Regions from separate parts of the Serratia surfactantfaciens genome, predicted to be linked through region 2. Evidence: predicted binding sites of a transcription regulator. Region 2 holds the regulator's gene; each other region holds the start of a gene.
The links. The regulator Fur, encoded in region 2, represses iron uptake genes when iron is present. The targets are predictions, from matches to a motif close to ATAATAATGAGAACNACTATCAA.
Positions count from the first base shown of each region.

Region 1 (5,503 bases), 1.3 Mb from region 2:
GCGCTGGATATGTTTTTATCGGTCACGCGATTGCAGCCGCAGCCGCAACAGCTGTTCAAAGACGACTGGCAGGAGAAGATCAACACCTTCCTGCATGACTGGCTGCGGCGTGAGAACGCTGCGCTCGGCGCGCTGAGCCGCGAGCAGAAGCGTCGCCTGGTTAGCGATCTCTATCATCAGGGGGCGTTCAAGGCTAAAAGCGCGGCGGATTACATCGCCAACGTGCTGTCGATGGGGCGCGCCACGGTGTACAAACATCTGCGGGAATTGAAGCAGGAGTAAAGGCGGCGAGAAAGCGGGAAAGGGGCGGCGATGGCCGCCCCTTGTCGTTACCAGCGGTAGTTGACCGAAGCGATAATGCTGCGGCCGCTGCCGTAGAAGCAGGCGTACTCGCCGCTGCACGATGAAACGTATTTCTTGTCCGTCAGGTTCTGCACGTTGAGCTGGAGCGCCGCGCCGCGCAGCGCCGACGAAGCCTGACCGAGGTCATACTTCACCATGGCGTCGTACAGCGTGTAGTGCGGCACGTCGTACTGGCCGGTGGCGTCGGCCGGCGCATCGCCGATGTAGCGCACGCCGCTGCCGACGGTCAGGCCGTTCAGCGCACCGCTCAGGAAGCTGTAGCTGCCCCAGGCGGATGCCGCATGGCGCGGGATGCCCGCCGGGCTGTGGCCGATTTCATCCGCCGAATTGGAGTCTTTGGTCACCACGTCGGTGTAGGTATAGGCGGCGGTCAGCTTGATCTCCGGCGTCGGCTGAGCGTGCACTTCCGCCTCGATCCCCTTGGATTTCACTTCGCCAATCTGCTCGTAGGCGGAGGTGAGACGGTTATAGGACGCCACGTTGCGTTGGGTAATATCGAACCAGGAAAGGGTCAACAGCGTGTTGCCGCCCGGGATCTGGTACTTCACGCCCACCTCGGTTTGCTTGCCGGTGGTCGGCTTGAGCGGGTCGGCGCCCGGCGCGCTCGGATACAGGTTAGGATCGAACGAGGTGCTATAGCTGACGTACGGCGAAATGCCGTTATCGAAGGCGTAAAGCAATCCCGCGCGGCCGGTAAATTGCGCATCGTTGTAGGTCTGCTCTTTACCGCCGACGGTGCGATCGCGGGTGTTGACCTGCGACCAGTCCTGGCGGCCGGACAGCAGCAGGTTCCAGTCATTCCACTCCAGCTGGTCCTGCAGATACACCCCGACCTGATTCAGCGTTTTCAAGTCGCTGGAAGCCAGCGTCAGCGCGCTGCCGTCAATGCTGCTATGCGTCGGGTTAGCCCAGTCGATCGGGTAGTCGTTGCCGCGATCGCGATACATCTTCGAATCGATATGGCTGTAACGATAATCCAGTCCGCCCAGCACGGTGTGTTTCACTTCGCCGGTATCGAACAGGCCCTTCAGCTGGTTATCCACGCCAAACTCGTTGGTCATCTGCGTTTCATGCTGCGCCATGCGGGTGACGGTGTGGTCGTTGACCTTCGAGTTTACGTTATAAACCAGATATTTATAGTCTTCATCACGGTGGGTGAAGCGCAGGTTCTGGGTAAACGACAGCGCATCGTTGAAGTTATGTTCGAGGCTGTAACCGATCGACGCCTGCTCGCGCCGCGACTTGTTGAAGCTGGGCTCGCTGACGTTGAAATCGTAAGGCACGTAGCCCGCGCTGGTCGGGAACAGCGTGCCGGCGCGCGGCAGGAAGTTGCGCGACCCGGCTTTCGGGTCGTTCTGGTAGCTGGTCAGCAGCGTAAAGCTGGTGTCTTCGTTCGGCAGCCAGGTGAAGGCCGGGGCGATGGCCACCCGTTGCTGCTTGCTGTCTTTGACGAACTCATGTTCGGTTCTGGCGATGCCGTTCAGGCGGTAGAACAGGGTGTTGTCGTCGTTGAGCTTGCCGCCGAAATCGAACGCCGTCTCTGCCAGATGGCGGTTGCCGGTGCTGAATTTAACTTCGTGAATGCTCTGGGCGGTAGGGCGCTTGCTGGTCATCACTACCACGCCGCCGGGGCTGACCTGACCGTACAGCACGCCGGCCGGGCCGTGCACCATCTCCACGCGCTCCAGCAGCCAGGGATCGATCTGCCCGGCGCCGCCGTTTTGGCTCGAGAGGCCAAAGTGCAGGCCGTCGAGCAGCTTGGGCGCATAGCGGAAGCCACGGCTGATCACTTCGTCATTGCGGTTGGAGTTGCCGCGGTAGGTGGTGATTACCCCGCTGGTGTAGTTCAGCGCGTCGGCGACCGACGCCGGTTCCTGGTCGTTCATTTGTTCGCGCGTGACCACGGAGATGGACTGCGGCGTCTTGCGCAGCGGGACGGCGGTTTTGGTGCCGGCGGCGCTCTCTTTGGCGACGATCCCTTTGACCGGCGCGGTCACGCTGTTTTGCGCGTCGGCGGTCACCAAAATCGTCTCGTCCGCCGCGGCCGACGCGCTTTGCGCGAAGGGCAGTAAAGCCAGCGCCGATCCCAGCAACAAACGCCTGGCGGACATCGCCTCGGCATTTTTGTTGTCCATCCCTTTGTTTTTAATCTTCATTATCTCTCCTGAATACCTGCTTTTGTGTGTCATGCCACCCTGATAAACCCCGAAATGCCGACGAGCGTGCTTTGCCTCATCAACGCGGAAGCGTCGTGTTTGCACGACGGTAAAAATCCGACAAATAGTATTGAAAATGATAATGAGTATCAATACGATTGTCAGGTTTTGTAAAAATCACTCATGTTATGTAAGGGGCGCTATGGAGTTTTTGCCGGAAAAGAGGCCAGACAACGGTCATGAGGGATTGGCGACGCAATGGCTGCGTGAAGAGGCGGTGGGGCAACCCGAGTGGTGGCAGAAGGTTGCCGCTCACGGCACGCCCATCGTTGAGCCGCACGACGACAGCCACGTCAAAATGACCTGGCTATGGCGCGACCCTGCCGGCGATGAGCAGCGCTCGCCGATACGTCGCGTCTATGCCGATATCAACGGCATTACCGATCACCACAGCACGTCTCCCAGCAGCCTGACCCGGCTCCCCGGCACCGACGTTTGGTACGGCGCGGCCGTTATCGATCGCCGCTGGCGCGGCGGCTACAGCCTGATCCCCATCACCGACCGGGAGCTTCCCCCGGTATTCAGCGACGAAGAAACGCTGCGCGATCGCCAGCAGCGCGCCTGGTGGGTCTCTTTGTTCCCGCTGGCGATCGCCGATCCGCTGAATCGCCTCTCGCTGGGGCCTTCGCATCGCCCGCGCCCGGTTTCCCTGGCCCAGGGGCCGGATGCCGACGACCAAAGCGCCTGGCAGGCCGCCGATCGGCCGCTGGAACAGACGCGGCTGCAGCTTTTGCAGTGGCGCAGCGAACGGCTGGGCACCCAACGGCGCGTCTGGCTGTATGCCAGCGGCGACGCCGAGGTGAAAGCGGAGCGTCCACTGGTGCTGCTGCTCGATGGCCAAAACTGGATCGAGAGGCACGCGCTGTTGCCGGTGATCGAGAGCGAGACCGCAAAAGGGCAGCTGCCGCCGGCATGTTGGCTGCTGATCGATGCGATCGATGGCGAACACCGGGAAAACGAGCTGCCTTGCAACGCCGCTTTCTGGCAGGCGGTGATCGACGAACTGTTGCCGCAGGCGCAGCGGCGCGAACCCTTCAGCGAGGCGGGCGCGCGCACGGTGGTCGCCGGCCAGAGCTACGGCGGGCTGGCAGCGCTGTACGCCGGCCTGCACTGGCCAGAACGCTTCGGCCACGTGCTGAGCCAGTCCGGCTCTTTCTGGTGGCCCACGGTGCAGTTCGTTACCCAGTTCGAAAAGCGCCACCAGCTGGAGGAAGGCTGGCTGATACGCCAGGTTCGGCAACGCCGCGCGGCGGCGCCCACGCTCACCGTGATCCAGCAAGCCGGCGATCGCGAGGCGGACATCGAATTCGTCAATCGCCAGATGCACGAGGCGCTGACGGCGGCGGGGCACCGCGCCGATTATCGCGTGTTTTCCGGCGGCCACGATGCGCTGTGCTGGCGCGGCGGCCTGGTGGACGGCGTGCGCCAACTGCTTTGCGCGATGAAATAACCCACACATGTTGACAGACAGGTAAGGCAAATGACTCAGGAACAACAAAACCCGTTCGATGACGAAAGTCTCCGTTTCTCCGTATTGATCAATGCGCAGCAGCAGTATTCGCTGTGGCCGCAGTTTGCCGATACGCCGCCGGGGTGGCGCGTGCTGATGGGGCCGGCGGCGCGCGGTGAATGCATCGACTACATCGAAACGCACTGGCAGGACATGCGGCCGGCGTCGTTGAAAGCGACGGATGCGCAGCGTTAATCGCGCAGCAACCACATCGCTACATTCCGTTTGAGGAAAAGGACAGACACCATGTCAGAAACGCTTTCATTGCCGGATACTCAGGTCGAGTACCGGGATTATCCGCTGGTTGCGGCACAACCGGGGATCTGGATCGCCGATCAAATCGCGCTGCGTCGCAACAGCTTCGCCGTGGCGCATTACACCGAACTGCATGGCGATATCGATCGTCCGGCGCTGGAACGCGCGATCCGTCAGGGGCTGGCGGAAGCGGATACGGTTCAGGCGCGGTTCTTTGAGGCGCAGGACGGCCAGCCGGCACAACGCTTACCGCTCAGTGCGGATCCCGCGCGCGTGCAGGCGCCGGAGTGGTTCGATTTCAGCGCGCGGCCGGACGCCGAACAGGCGGCGCTGTCGCTGATGCACGACGATCTGGCTCAGGAATTGCCCGCGGACGGCGAGCGACCGCTCTATCGCCATGCGCTGATCCGTATCAGCGCCGATCGCTGGTTCTGGTACCAGCGTTTTCATCACCTGACCCTGGACGGTTTCAGCTTCGAGGCCATCACGCGCCGGATCGCCGACATCTATCGCGCGCTGCGCCACGGGCTGTCGCCGGCGGCCTCGCCATTTACGCCGTTCGGCCAGGTGGTGGAAGAGTTTCAGCAATGGCAAACCTCGCCGGCGCGCCAGCGGGCGGCCGAATTCTGGCGACAGCATCTGCGCGATCTGCCGTCGCCGCTGTCATTATCGACGGAAAGCCGCGAGGTTGAACCGGGCACCCGGCCGCTTAAACAGGCGTTGGTGCTGCCTGAGTCGCTGTTTGACGCCGCATTGCGCATCGACGCGCTGCAGTCGCTGCAACCGGCCGATATCGTCACGGCCGCATTGGCGATATACCTGGCGCGCATGAGCGGTGAAACCCGCTTTTCAGTCGGTTTTCCTTTCATGCGCCGCATGGGTTCACAAGCGCTGGCGGCGGCCGGCCCAGTGGTTAACGTGCTGCCGCTGCTGCTGAACGTGACGCCGGAGATGTCGCTGGCGGAGGTCTGCCAGGCGACCGCAACGGAAATCAAACAGGCGCGCCGCCATCAACGCTATGAAGCGGAGCAGATCAAACGCGACCTCGGCCTGGTCGGCGGCCATCAAGAGCTGTACGGCCCGGTGATTAACGTCAAGGTTTACCACAGCGCCTTGTCCTTCGACGGTCAGGCGGCCGTTACCCATACGCTGGCGATGG
Region 1 covers NZ_CP016948.1:1,884,724-1,890,226, reverse strand. The annotation lists gene ATE40_RS09015 (helix-turn-helix transcriptional regulator) at 1-282, shown strand, start outside; gene ATE40_RS09010 (TonB-dependent siderophore receptor) at 330-2,519, opposite strand; gene fes (enterochelin esterase) at 2,722-4,029, shown strand; gene ATE40_RS09000 (MbtH family protein) at 4,060-4,284, shown strand; gene ATE40_RS08995 (non-ribosomal peptide synthetase) at 4,336-5,503, shown strand, end outside.
Region 1: fes (enterochelin esterase) is a predicted target of Fur. The motif match lies at 2,650-2,672, and genes of this name have one in related genera.

Region 2 (5,503 bases):
GGTGCCAAATTTCACCGCATGTGCGGGATTGCCGGCTTCCGGTTGCAGCACATAGTACTGCGACGTCAGCTGGGCTACGTTGATCAGATCGCTTTGGCGGGCGGGCTGCCCGGCACGTGGATTATTCGCCATCGACATATCTCCCTCATCCCTGTCGGTGACCGGGCAATATGTCGCGCACGGCCATCATGACGGGCTGTTCGCTAAATTAGACGGTACCGCAAACTTTCTCGATCAGTTCCGCCGGGAACTGCATGGCCTGCATGATGTGTTCGATCATGCTGCGTTTGCGGCCGGTATTGGTATTGGTGATCACCCAGTAAGGGGTGCCCGGTACATGCTTCGGCTTGGTGTGCGTGCCGTTGGCCAGCAGGGTCTGCTGATCGCCGGCGAAATAGGTGCGGGTACGGCCGGTCAACGCCTCGGTGGCAGCGGCGAAACCGGCGGCATCGAGGGTGTACAGCGTGGACAGCACCAGCATGAAACGGTTGACCGCTTTGTTCTGCTCGGCGTATTCATCCGACAGCAGCAGTTCGCGCATGGCGCGCACGCGATCGCGCGGACGCTGCGCCGGGGCCGCCTTTTCCAGCTCGACGGACTGCGACGCACTGGCGGCAGGCAACGCGCGCACCGGCTGACCGGCGGTGAATTTCAACATGCGGCGTAAAATATCGGACGCGCTTTCACCGATGTGTTGCGTGTGGCTGGCAATATAACGGTAAAGCTCTTCGTCGACTTCAATAGTTTTCATCTTTATCCAATACTGTTTTTTCTACTTAGAACCTGAAGCCAGATCCTGCATTCAAGCCATGGGATTATAAGGTTAAAAGCGCTGGAGCGAACACAACAATGTGCCTCCGGACGGCAAATGCAGACTAATACCTATAGCCGGCACTGCCAAGCCCGCGCCGCGAAAATTCCGCATGATTCATCGTGCGATTCAATCATGATACCCTAATCTGAATCTCTCTCAGTATGAACTTCGCCATGAAATTACATTATCAACTGCTGGCCGCCGAGTCAGATGCGCTGCCGGTGCTGCTGATCCACGGGCTGTTCGGCAATCTGGACAACCTGGGCGTGCTGGCACGCGATCTGCACCAGCAGCACAGCGTGATCAAAGTCGATCTGCGCAACCACGGCCTCTCCCCGCGCGCCGACGACATGAACTACCCCGCCATGGCGCAGGATCTGCTGGCGCTGCTCGACGAACTGCAGCTGGATAAAGCGATCGTCATCGGCCATTCGATGGGCGGTAAAGCGGCGATGGCGCTGACCGCCATCGCGCCGGAGCGCATCGCTAAGCTGATCGTCATCGACGTGGCGCCGGTGGATTACCAGACTCGCCGCCACGATGAGATCTTCGCCGCGCTGAAGGCCGTCAGCGCCGCCGGCATCACCCAACGCCAGGCGGCCGCCCAGCTGATGCGCGACTATCTGCAGGAAGAAGGCGTGATCCAGTTCCTGCTGAAGTCCTTCCACAATGGCGAATGGCGCTTCAACCTGCCGGTGCTGATCGAACGCTACGAAGACATCACCGGCTGGCAGGACGTGCCGGCCTGGCCGCACCCGACGCTGTTCATTCGCGGCGGCCTGTCGCCGTACGTGCAGGACAGCTATCGTGCGGACATCGCCCGCCAGTTCCCGCAGGCCCGCGCCCATGTCGTCGCCGGCACCGGCCATTGGGTGCACGCCGAAAAACCGGACGCGGTGCTGCGCGCCATCCACCGTTTCCTCGACGAAGCCTGAAAAATACGCTCATCTGGCGAAAAAACGCGCTAAAGATAACGGCTTAGCGCGTTTAGCCCGCAGTTAGGCATTGTCGCCGCTCCATCTGCTGGGGTAATATGGCGCGCTATAATTTTGCCGCCGCGCCAGCGCGTTCGCGAACGCCGGTTCGGGGGTGAATTTGGGTTAGGGTTTATTGGCCCGAAGTGTGTTAACCGATGCCTCCGGAAGCGTGCGAGCGCTTTTTGATGCAAACTCCCTTGCAGTACCGCTACCTATGGCAAAAGAACAAACGGATCGCACGACGCTGGATCTGTTCGCAGATGAACGCCGTCCGGGGCGCCCGAAAACCAACCCGCTTTCCCGCGATGAACAGCTTAGAATCAATAAGCGCAATCAGTTACGGCGCGATAAAGTGCGTGGATTGCGGCGCGTAGAGCTGAAAATCAACGCGGATGCGGTGGACGCCCTGAACAAATTGGCGGAACAGCGCAACATTAGCCGCAGCGAACTCATCGAGCAGATGCTGTTGGCGCAACTGGCGGAAGAACAGCCGGAACATTGATCTCTTCGGCCGCACGCGCGGCGCGGCGTTAAGGACAACGCCGGATCGACCACGCTTTTCTTCATTCTCCGGCATCGCATAAATGCGATAAAACCCCGGCGCCACTTTCTGGCATGATACGCATTTACCGGCAAGAGACTGCGCCTGTCGGCGCCCGCCCCCGTGGCGAAAGGCTCTTGTCATGGCATCATTTTAATCGGCGTCAGCGGCGGCAGTGCTGGCATCGAGTAATGCAATTACTTGAATTTAAAGGTTATACGCGATATGGCTACTGTAGGCATTTTCTTTGGCAGCGACACTGGCAATACCGAAAACATTGCCAAAATGATCCAGAAAATTCTCCAGAAACAGTTTGGCGACGACGTCTCTGAAGTACACGACATCGCTAAAAGCAGCAAAGAAGACCTGGAAGGGTTCGATATCCTGCTGCTGGGTATCCCGACCTGGTACTACGGTGAAGCGCAGTGTGACTGGGATGATTTCTTCCCGACGCTGGAAGAAGTCGATTTCAACGGCAAACTGGTGGCGCTGTTCGGCTGCGGCGACCAGGAAGACTACGCGGAATACTTCTGTGACGCGATGGGCACCATCCGCGACATCATTGAACCGCGCGGCGCGGCCATCGTGGGCCACTGGCCGACCAAAGGCTACCACTTCGAGGCCTCCAAAGGCCTGGCGGACGACAACCACTTCATTGGTCTCGCGATCGACGAAGACCGCCAGCCGGAGCTGACCAACGAGCGCGTCGATGCCTGGGTCAAACAGATCGTCGAAGAGCTGAGCCTGGCCGATATCGTCGGCTAAACGCCGCAACTGGCGAAAGGTTGAACAAAGGCCCTGTAAAGTGCATAGTGTGCGCACAGGGCCATCATCGGCAGCAGGGATTGCTGCGATAGAAGCTACAGATTTGTAACTTCCCACCCCGTCAAGGTAGACTGAGTTATCGGTTTATCCCACCCATCAAGGCGTTGCATGCAAAACATGCAATAGTGCAATTATATCTTTGTTAACAACCGGCGGTTTCCATTTAGTACAACCGGTTCTATAATGAGACGCATTAACTCTTTGTGCCGACCGATGCCACAGGCGAGTACGCCTCAACTTGATTAGCATAGTAACAGGACTGAATTCGCATGACCGACAACAACATCGCATTGAAGAAGGCCGGCTTAAAAGTCACGCTTCCGCGACTCAAAATCCTGGAAGTACTGCAAAATCCGGAATGCCATCACGTCAGTGCGGAAGATTTGTACAAAAAACTGATTGATATGGGCGAAGAGATCGGCCTGGCAACGGTTTATCGCGTACTGAACCAGTTTGACGATGCGGGCATTGTGACACGTCACAATTTCGAAGGCGGCAAGTCCGTGTTCGAACTGACCCAACAGCATCACCACGATCACCTGATTTGCCTGGACTGCGGCAAAGTGATCGAATTCAGTGACGAATCCATCGAAGTGCGCCAGCGTGATATCGCCAAGCAGCACGGCATCAAGCTCACCAACCACAGCCTGTACCTGTACGGCCACTGTGAAACCGGTGACTGCCGCGAAGACGAAACGCTGCACGACAAGAAATAAGCCTGACTGGCTATGAAAAACCGCCTCACCCTGAGGCGGTTTTTTTATGCTTGCTGAACGGTGAGCAAAAAAATCCCCGGACCAGCCGGGGAAAGATCATGTCATGAAATACTACAATTGCAGCGGCACTGCGACTCCACGTACTGCTCTCACTTTCACGTCCGCTTCACGCCGACACGCGCAGAGGCGGACGCATTCCCCCTTCGTTAAGCGGCCCGCCGCCATGACGACAGGCCGATGCGCCGGGCTTAGACCTTCTCGGCGCGGCTGTAACGTTTACCGTCGGGACTGACCGAACGCACCTGCACCTCACCCGATACCGCCGGCTTGGCCTTGGCGTCATAACGCTGCCACTGCTTGCCGCCGTCGGTGGAATACTCGATGCCCAATCCCGGCAGCGCGATATTCGCCTCCAGCTTGCCGCCCGCTACGCGTGCGCCGGGCACCGGCAGACGATAAGCGACGCCACCTTTGTCCAGCTTGGCCAGTTCACGCTGGCCCAGGATATTGGCGAAGCGCAGCCAGTCTTTCTCCAGCGCCTTGGTGTCGACAAAGTGGGTCTCCCCGCCTTTGTATTCGCGGCCGGCGCGATAGTCCTGCTCCCAACCGGCGCGGTGCCAGGCGCGTTCGGCCACCGACAGCGCGCGCGGGAAGATCATGTATTCCATCTGCGGATCGGTGCGCTGGGTTTCGCTCCACAGCTGAGCGGACAACCCGTAGGCTCCCGGCCACGGCTTGTCGCTCTTGGCGTTGAAGTGGTTGCCGTCGCGATCGACCGAGGTTTCCGCGTTCTGCGGCATGTTGTCCGGCGCGAAGCTGAACACCTTGCGCTCGTCGCTGAAGCGAGTGCCCCAGTAGTAACCGCGCTCGTCCGGGTTCACCTCGTAAGGGAAGTCCATGTAGACGTAGTCCGGGTTGGAGACCACCACTTCATACCCTTTATTGGCCCAATCGTTGACGCTGTCGAAACCGCCCCAGTACAAGGTATCCCAGAAGTTGACGCCCACGCGCGAGGTGGCGAACGACTTCGCGCTCTCGGCGTCTTTCAGGCCGTCCTGCCAGGCCTGCATTCTGTCGATGCCGTGCGCCTTCACCAGCTTGCTGACCTCCTGGCCGAAGTAGCTCGGTAAGTGCTCCATGTCGGCCACCTTGCCTTCTTTGATCATCGTCTGGCAAACCTGCGACTTGGCCCACGGCTTGTCTTCGTTGCTCTGGTCGATGACGCCTTTACCCGGCTCCGGTTTCGCCTTGTCGGTATAGCCGGCGCCCAGGCGGATGTTTTTCGCCTCGTCGCCGCCGAAGTGCCAGGTTTTGATCGGCTGCCCGGCTTCTTTATGCATCTGGGCGATCTCGCCGATCACCTTGTCGACAAAGCGCTGGGAAGAATCCAGGCACGGGTTCAGGTAACTCTGGCGGTTAAAGAACTGCACGGAGGTGGTATTGGAGGTATCAGTCGGATCCACCAGGCGGAATTCGTTGGCCTCCTGCTCTTTTCCGGCGGCATGCAGCTTTTTATAGCGCGCCTCCATCGACACCACCGCGGCGCGGGCGTGCGCCGGCATGTCGATCTCAGGGATCACTTCAATCTGGCGCGCCTGGGCGTATTTGATGATGTCGATATAGTCCTGAC
Region 2 covers NZ_CP016948.1:584,446-589,948, reverse strand. The annotation lists gene pgm (phosphoglucomutase (alpha-D-glucose-1,6-bisphosphate-dependent)) at 1-132, opposite strand, end outside; gene seqA (replication initiation negative regulator SeqA) at 209-751, opposite strand; gene ybfF (esterase) at 976-1,749, shown strand; gene ybfE (LexA regulated protein) at 2,006-2,293, shown strand; gene fldA (flavodoxin FldA) at 2,558-3,097, shown strand; gene fur (ferric iron uptake transcriptional regulator) at 3,427-3,873, shown strand; gene ATE40_RS02740 (beta-N-acetylhexosaminidase) at 4,122-5,503, opposite strand, start outside.

Region 3 (5,503 bases), 2.5 Mb from region 2:
TATTGCAGTAAAAATAACGATAAGGCCGCTTTTTAAACTGATGAACGCGCTTCATAAAGTGATCAACGGCCAAGCCGCGCAAGCGGGAAGGAGAAGTCATGTTTAAACCTCTGCTCTTGGCCGCCATCCTGGCGGCGACGGTGCTGCCCGCCGCACAGCAGGCGCATGCCGAAGGCCTCAGCATCGATCTGATGCCGGGCGTTTCATTACGCATCGGCGATCAGGACAATCGCGGCCGTTATTGGGACGGTTACGACTGGCGCGATCGCGATTGGTGGCGCTCACATCAGGGGCGTTATCTCGGTGACCGCAGCCCGCGCGGCTATTACTGGGATGGCTATCGCTGGCGCGACGGCGGCTATTGGCGCAAGCATTATTACTATCACGAGGGGCGTTACCGTAAGTACGACAAGCACTACGATAAACACCACTGGAAGAAAGAGAAAAAACACCACCACGATCATGACCGCGATCGCTGGCGCCGCCACGGCGACGACGACCGCGATTAACCACGACGGGCCGGCGCAAAGCCGGCCCGCGCCGTTTCGCCTACAGCACGCTGCCGATCAGCAGATAGCCGTTCAACCCAACCACCACCACTACGATCAGTTTACCCAGGTTTTGCACCACCGGACCGTTGACCATCTCGCCCATCAGCGCCCGATTGCCGGTGAAAGCCAGCAGCGGCACCAACGCCAGCGCAATGCCGAAGCTCAGCAACACCTGGCTCAGCACCAGAATGCGCGTCGCGTCCATCCCCAGCATGATGACGATAAACGACGGCAGCATGGTCACCGCACGGCGCAGCCACAGCGGGATATGAAAATGCACGAACCCCTGCATCACCACCTGCCCCGCCAACGTGCCCACCACGGTAGAAGAGAGGCCGGCAGCCACCAGGCTCAGGCCGAACACAGTCGCGGCGGCGTGCCCGAGCAGCGGTTGCAGCGTCAGGTAGGCCACGTCGAGATCGGCGATGCCGCTGTGGCCGCTGAAATGAAATGCGGCGGCAGCGGTGGCCATCATCGCCAGATTAACGAAACCGGCGATGGTCATGGCCACGGCGACGTCGACTTTGGTGGCGGCATAGCGCTCCGCCTTGTCGTGCTCGCCACCGATTTGGGTGAGCGATGAATGCAGATAGATCACGTGCGGCATAATCGTGGCGCCCAATACCCCGGCGGCCAGGAATACCGCATCGCCGTTAGGCAAATCGGGCAGCGCCATGCCCTGCAACAGCGGCGCCAGCTGCGGTTGTGAGAACGCCAGTTCGACGATGTAGGCGGCAGCGACGAACAGCAACAGGCCACCAATCACCAGTTCCAGCGGCTTTTGCCCACGCTTTTGCAGCATAAGAATTAAAAAAGTGGCGATGCCGGTCAGCACCGCCCCCTGCAGCAGGGAGACGCCAAGCAGCAACTTAAAGCCGATCGCCGCGCCGATAAACTCAGCCAGATCGGTCGCCATGGCGATGATCTCCGCCTGTACCCAATAAGCCCATACCGCCGGCCGCGGAAAGCGATCGCGAATATGCTCGGCCAGGTTTTTTCCGGTGGCGATCCCCAGCTTGGCGGACAACAGCTGGATCAGCATCGCCATCACGTTGGCCCAGACCACTACCCACAGCAGGCTGTAGCCGAACGAAGCGCCGGCCTGAATGTTGGTGGCGAAGTTGCCGGGATCGATATAGCCGATAGCGGCGATAAAGGCGGGCCCCATCAGCGAGAGTTTGATTTTTCTGGCGGAGCGACCGGAGGTGGTTTCAACCACGCGACTGTTCAGCATATGTTGAACCCTTACTGAAATTACGTTTATCTCCACTCTATATAAATGATAATAATTATCAAGCGCATTTAGAGCGGTAAAACTTATCTCTGTAATAGCCAACATTAACGGTTTTATCGCCGGGTTCAGCGCGGAGCTGGCCGATTTCCGTGCTTTTCTGATGGGATTTTGGCTGCAATACCCCTGAAAGACAGGTTAGCACAAGAATACGAATTTCCTATTCCTGCTTTAACATCTTGATTTTTTATGCTTTTACGCAACACTTTAGGAGAACTCCCACTATGATTTTCCATATTTGCAATAGAAGTCTCGTTTTTAAACGTAGCGTTACATAAAATGACAGCCGAAATTCAGCCTGCCTCAAATTTGGAGCAAACATGTCCCATATTGCGCACTTTGCGTTGGCGATAGTGGTGGTGACGATCCTGGCCCTGTTGGTGTGCCGCGATCGCAAGAGCATCCGCATTCGTTATGTTATTCAATTACTGGTTATCGAAGTACTGCTGGCCTACTTTTTCCTGCATTCGGAAGCGGGTTTGGGCTTCGTAAAAGGATTCGCCGCGCTGTTTGACAAACTGCTCGGGTTTGCGGGACAAGGGACTGATTTCGTATTCGGCGGCATGGGCGACAAAGGCCTGGCGTTCTTCTTCCTGAAGGTGCTGTGCCCGATCGTCTTCATTTCTGCGCTGATCGGTATTCTGCAGTACATCAAAGTGCTGCCGTTCATCATCCGCATTATCGGCACCGTGCTGTCGAAAGTGAACGGCATGGGCAAGCTGGAGTCGTTCAACGCCGTCAGCTCGCTGATCCTGGGGCAGTCCGAAAACTTCATCGCCTACAAGGATATCCTGGGCAAGATGTCGGAAAAGCGCATGTACACCATGGCGGCGACCGCGATGTCTACGGTATCCATGTCCATCGTCGGCGCCTACATGACCATGCTGGACGCCAAGTTCGTGGTGGCGGCGCTGGTATTGAACATGTTCAGCACCTTTATCGTGCTGTCGCTGGTCAACCCGTACGACACCAATAAAGAAGAAGAGCTGCACCTCGGCAACCTGCACGAAGGCCAGAGCTTCTTCGAAATGTTGGGCGAGTACATCCTGGCCGGCTTTAAAGTAGCGATTATCGTTGCCGCGATGCTGATCGGCTTCATCGCCCTGATCGCCGCGCTTAACGGTGTGTTCAGCGCCATCTTCGGCCTGAGCTTCCAGGAAATCCTCGGCTACTTCTTCTACCCGTTCGCCTGGATCATGGGCATTCCTAAGCACGAAGCCTTGCAGGTTGGCAGCATCATGGCCACCAAGCTGGTTTCCAACGAGTTCGTGGCCATGATGGAGCTGCAGAAAGTGTCTGCCGAACTGTCGCCGCGCAGCCTGGGGATCCTGTCGGTGTTCCTGGTGTCCTTCGCCAACTTCTCTTCCATCGGTATCGTGGCCGGTGCGATCAAGGGCCTGAACGAACACCAGGGCAACGTGGTGTCGCGCTTTGGCCTGAAGTTGGTGTACGGCTCTACGCTGGTCAGCATCCTGTCCGCTTCCATCGCGGGCCTGGTGCTGGGCTAAGCCTCTCGAACCTACTGCGATAACAAGGCGCCTGCGGGCGCCTTTTTTGTTGACCTGCATTCGGCGAAGGTGAAATGACGCAAAGCAAAAAGCCGACCCTGAGGTCGGCTTTTTAAATGGTGGTGGAGCTAGACGGGATCGAACCGTCGACCTCTTGCATGCCATGCAAGCGCTCTCCCAGCTGAGCTATAGCCCCACAAAAGTGGTACGCATTGACCGGCGTTACGGTATCCCCAACCTTGCTGAGAAGAAGGTTGGTGGAGCTAGACGGGATCGAACCGTCGACCTCTTGCATGCCATGCAAGCGCTCTCCCAGCTGAGCTATAGCCCCGTTCCACAATCACTTTGTGCTGTGAACGGGGCGCATAATATGAAACCCGCTCAAAGCTGTCAACGGCTAAATTGAATTACTGAATCAAGCGTTGAAAAAGCCGCCAAATCAGCATGTTTGGCACCAAAAAATCATCACTTTGCGCAGAGTTCAGCCATTTTGAGCGTTACATCTCAAAATGGCGAAAGACCCTGCATATCACGTTGATTTTTAATTGACGGAATGTTAGTGAAATGCGCTTGAGTCGGACTCCTGCGCGGCATAGACTGCCCGCGCCTTAAACTTCATTACTATAAACCGAGTCCGTCATGTCTTTGCATTCACCAAAAGAAATCGCCACCCTCGCCGTTCAGGCCGGGGTGAACAAAAGCCGCGCCCCTCTCGCTAATCTGTTGATTCTGGGCTTTCTCGCCGGCGCCTTTATCGCTACCGGCTTTCTGCTGGATATTCACGTCATCGGCACCCTGCCGGCCGAATGGGGCTCTTTCGGCGCCCTATTAGGTGCGGCGGTGTTCCCTATCGGCCTGATCCTGACCATTCTGGCCGGCGGCGAACTGCTGACCGGCAACATGATGACCTTGCCGATGGCCTGGTTCGCCCGCGAAATCCCCGCTATCGCCGTGCTGCGCAACTGGTTTTGGGTCACCCTGGCCAACTTCGCCGGCAGCGTGGCCGTTGCCTACTTCTTCGGCCATCTGCTGGGCCTGACCGAGGGCGCGTTTTTGCATAAAACGCTGGCCATCGCGCAGGCCAAAGTGGATGCGGACTTCCTGCACGCCTTTATTTCCGGCGTCGGCTGCAACTGGCTGGTGTGCCTGGCGGTATGGTTAGCCTTCGCCAGCAGGGATGTACCGGGTAAAGTCATCGGCATGTGGTTCCCGGTCATGGCTTTTGTCGCCATCGGCTTCCAGCACGTGGTGGCGAATATGTTCATCATACCGGCGGCCATCTTTGCCGGCGGCATGGGTTGGGAGCAATACCTGCCTAACTTTGCTGCGGTATTCCTCGGCAACGCGCTGGGCGGGGCCGGCTTTGTCGGGTTGATGTATTTCCTCGCCTATCGCCCGGGATTGCCGGCCGGCGAACAAGCCTGATAAACGACAATAAAAAAGCCCCGGGATCGCTCCTCGGGGCTTTTTCTTTATGGATGGCGTATCAGCCTAATCAGGCCTGCGCTTCACGCTCGGCGATGTAAGCCAGCGCCATATCGATGCGCTGCAGCGAACGCTTCTGGCCGATCGCATGCACGGTCACGTCCATGCCCGGTGACTGACCGGCGCCGGTCACCGCCACGCGCAGCGGCATGCCAACCTTGCCCATGCCGACGCCCAGCTCGTCCGCCGTACCCTGAATGGCATCATGCACGTTTTCCGGCGTCCAGACGGTGATGGCGGCCAGCTTGGCGCGCACCGCTTCCAGCGGCTGACGTGCAACCGGGCGCAGGTGTTTCTTGGCGGCGTCGGCGTCGAACTCGCTGAAGTCTTCGTAGAAGTAACGGCAAGACTCCGCCATTTCCTTCAGCGTCTTGCAACGCTCGCCCAGCAGCTTGACGATCTCCTTCAGTTCCGGGCCGTTGCGGGTTTCAAGACCCAGTTGCTCAACGTGCCACGCCAGATGCACCGCCACTTCTTCCGCCGGCATGTGGTTGATGTAGTGGTGGTTCAGCCATTGCAGCTTCTCGGTGTTGAACGCACTGGCAGATTTGTTGATCGCTTCCAGCGTGAAGAACTCTTTCATCTCATCGATGGAGAAGATCTCCTGATCGCCGTGGGACCAGCCCAGACGCACCAGGTAATTCAGCAGCGCCTGCGGCAGGTAGCCG
Region 3 covers NZ_CP016948.1:3,043,050-3,048,552, forward strand. The annotation lists gene ATE40_RS24750 (hypothetical protein) at 1-100, opposite strand, end outside; gene ATE40_RS14295 (DUF2502 domain-containing protein) at 99-509, shown strand; gene ATE40_RS14300 (Nramp family divalent metal transporter) at 550-1,785, opposite strand; gene ATE40_RS14305 (NupC/NupG family nucleoside CNT transporter) at 2,163-3,350, shown strand; tRNA gene ATE40_RS14310 (tRNA-Ala) at 3,471-3,546, opposite strand; tRNA gene ATE40_RS14315 (tRNA-Ala) at 3,606-3,681, opposite strand; gene ATE40_RS14320 (formate/nitrite transporter family protein) at 3,990-4,775, shown strand; gene gltX (glutamate--tRNA ligase) at 4,846-5,503, opposite strand, start outside.
Region 3: ATE40_RS14300 (Nramp family divalent metal transporter) is a predicted target of Fur. The motif match lies at 1,825-1,847, and genes of this name have one in related genera.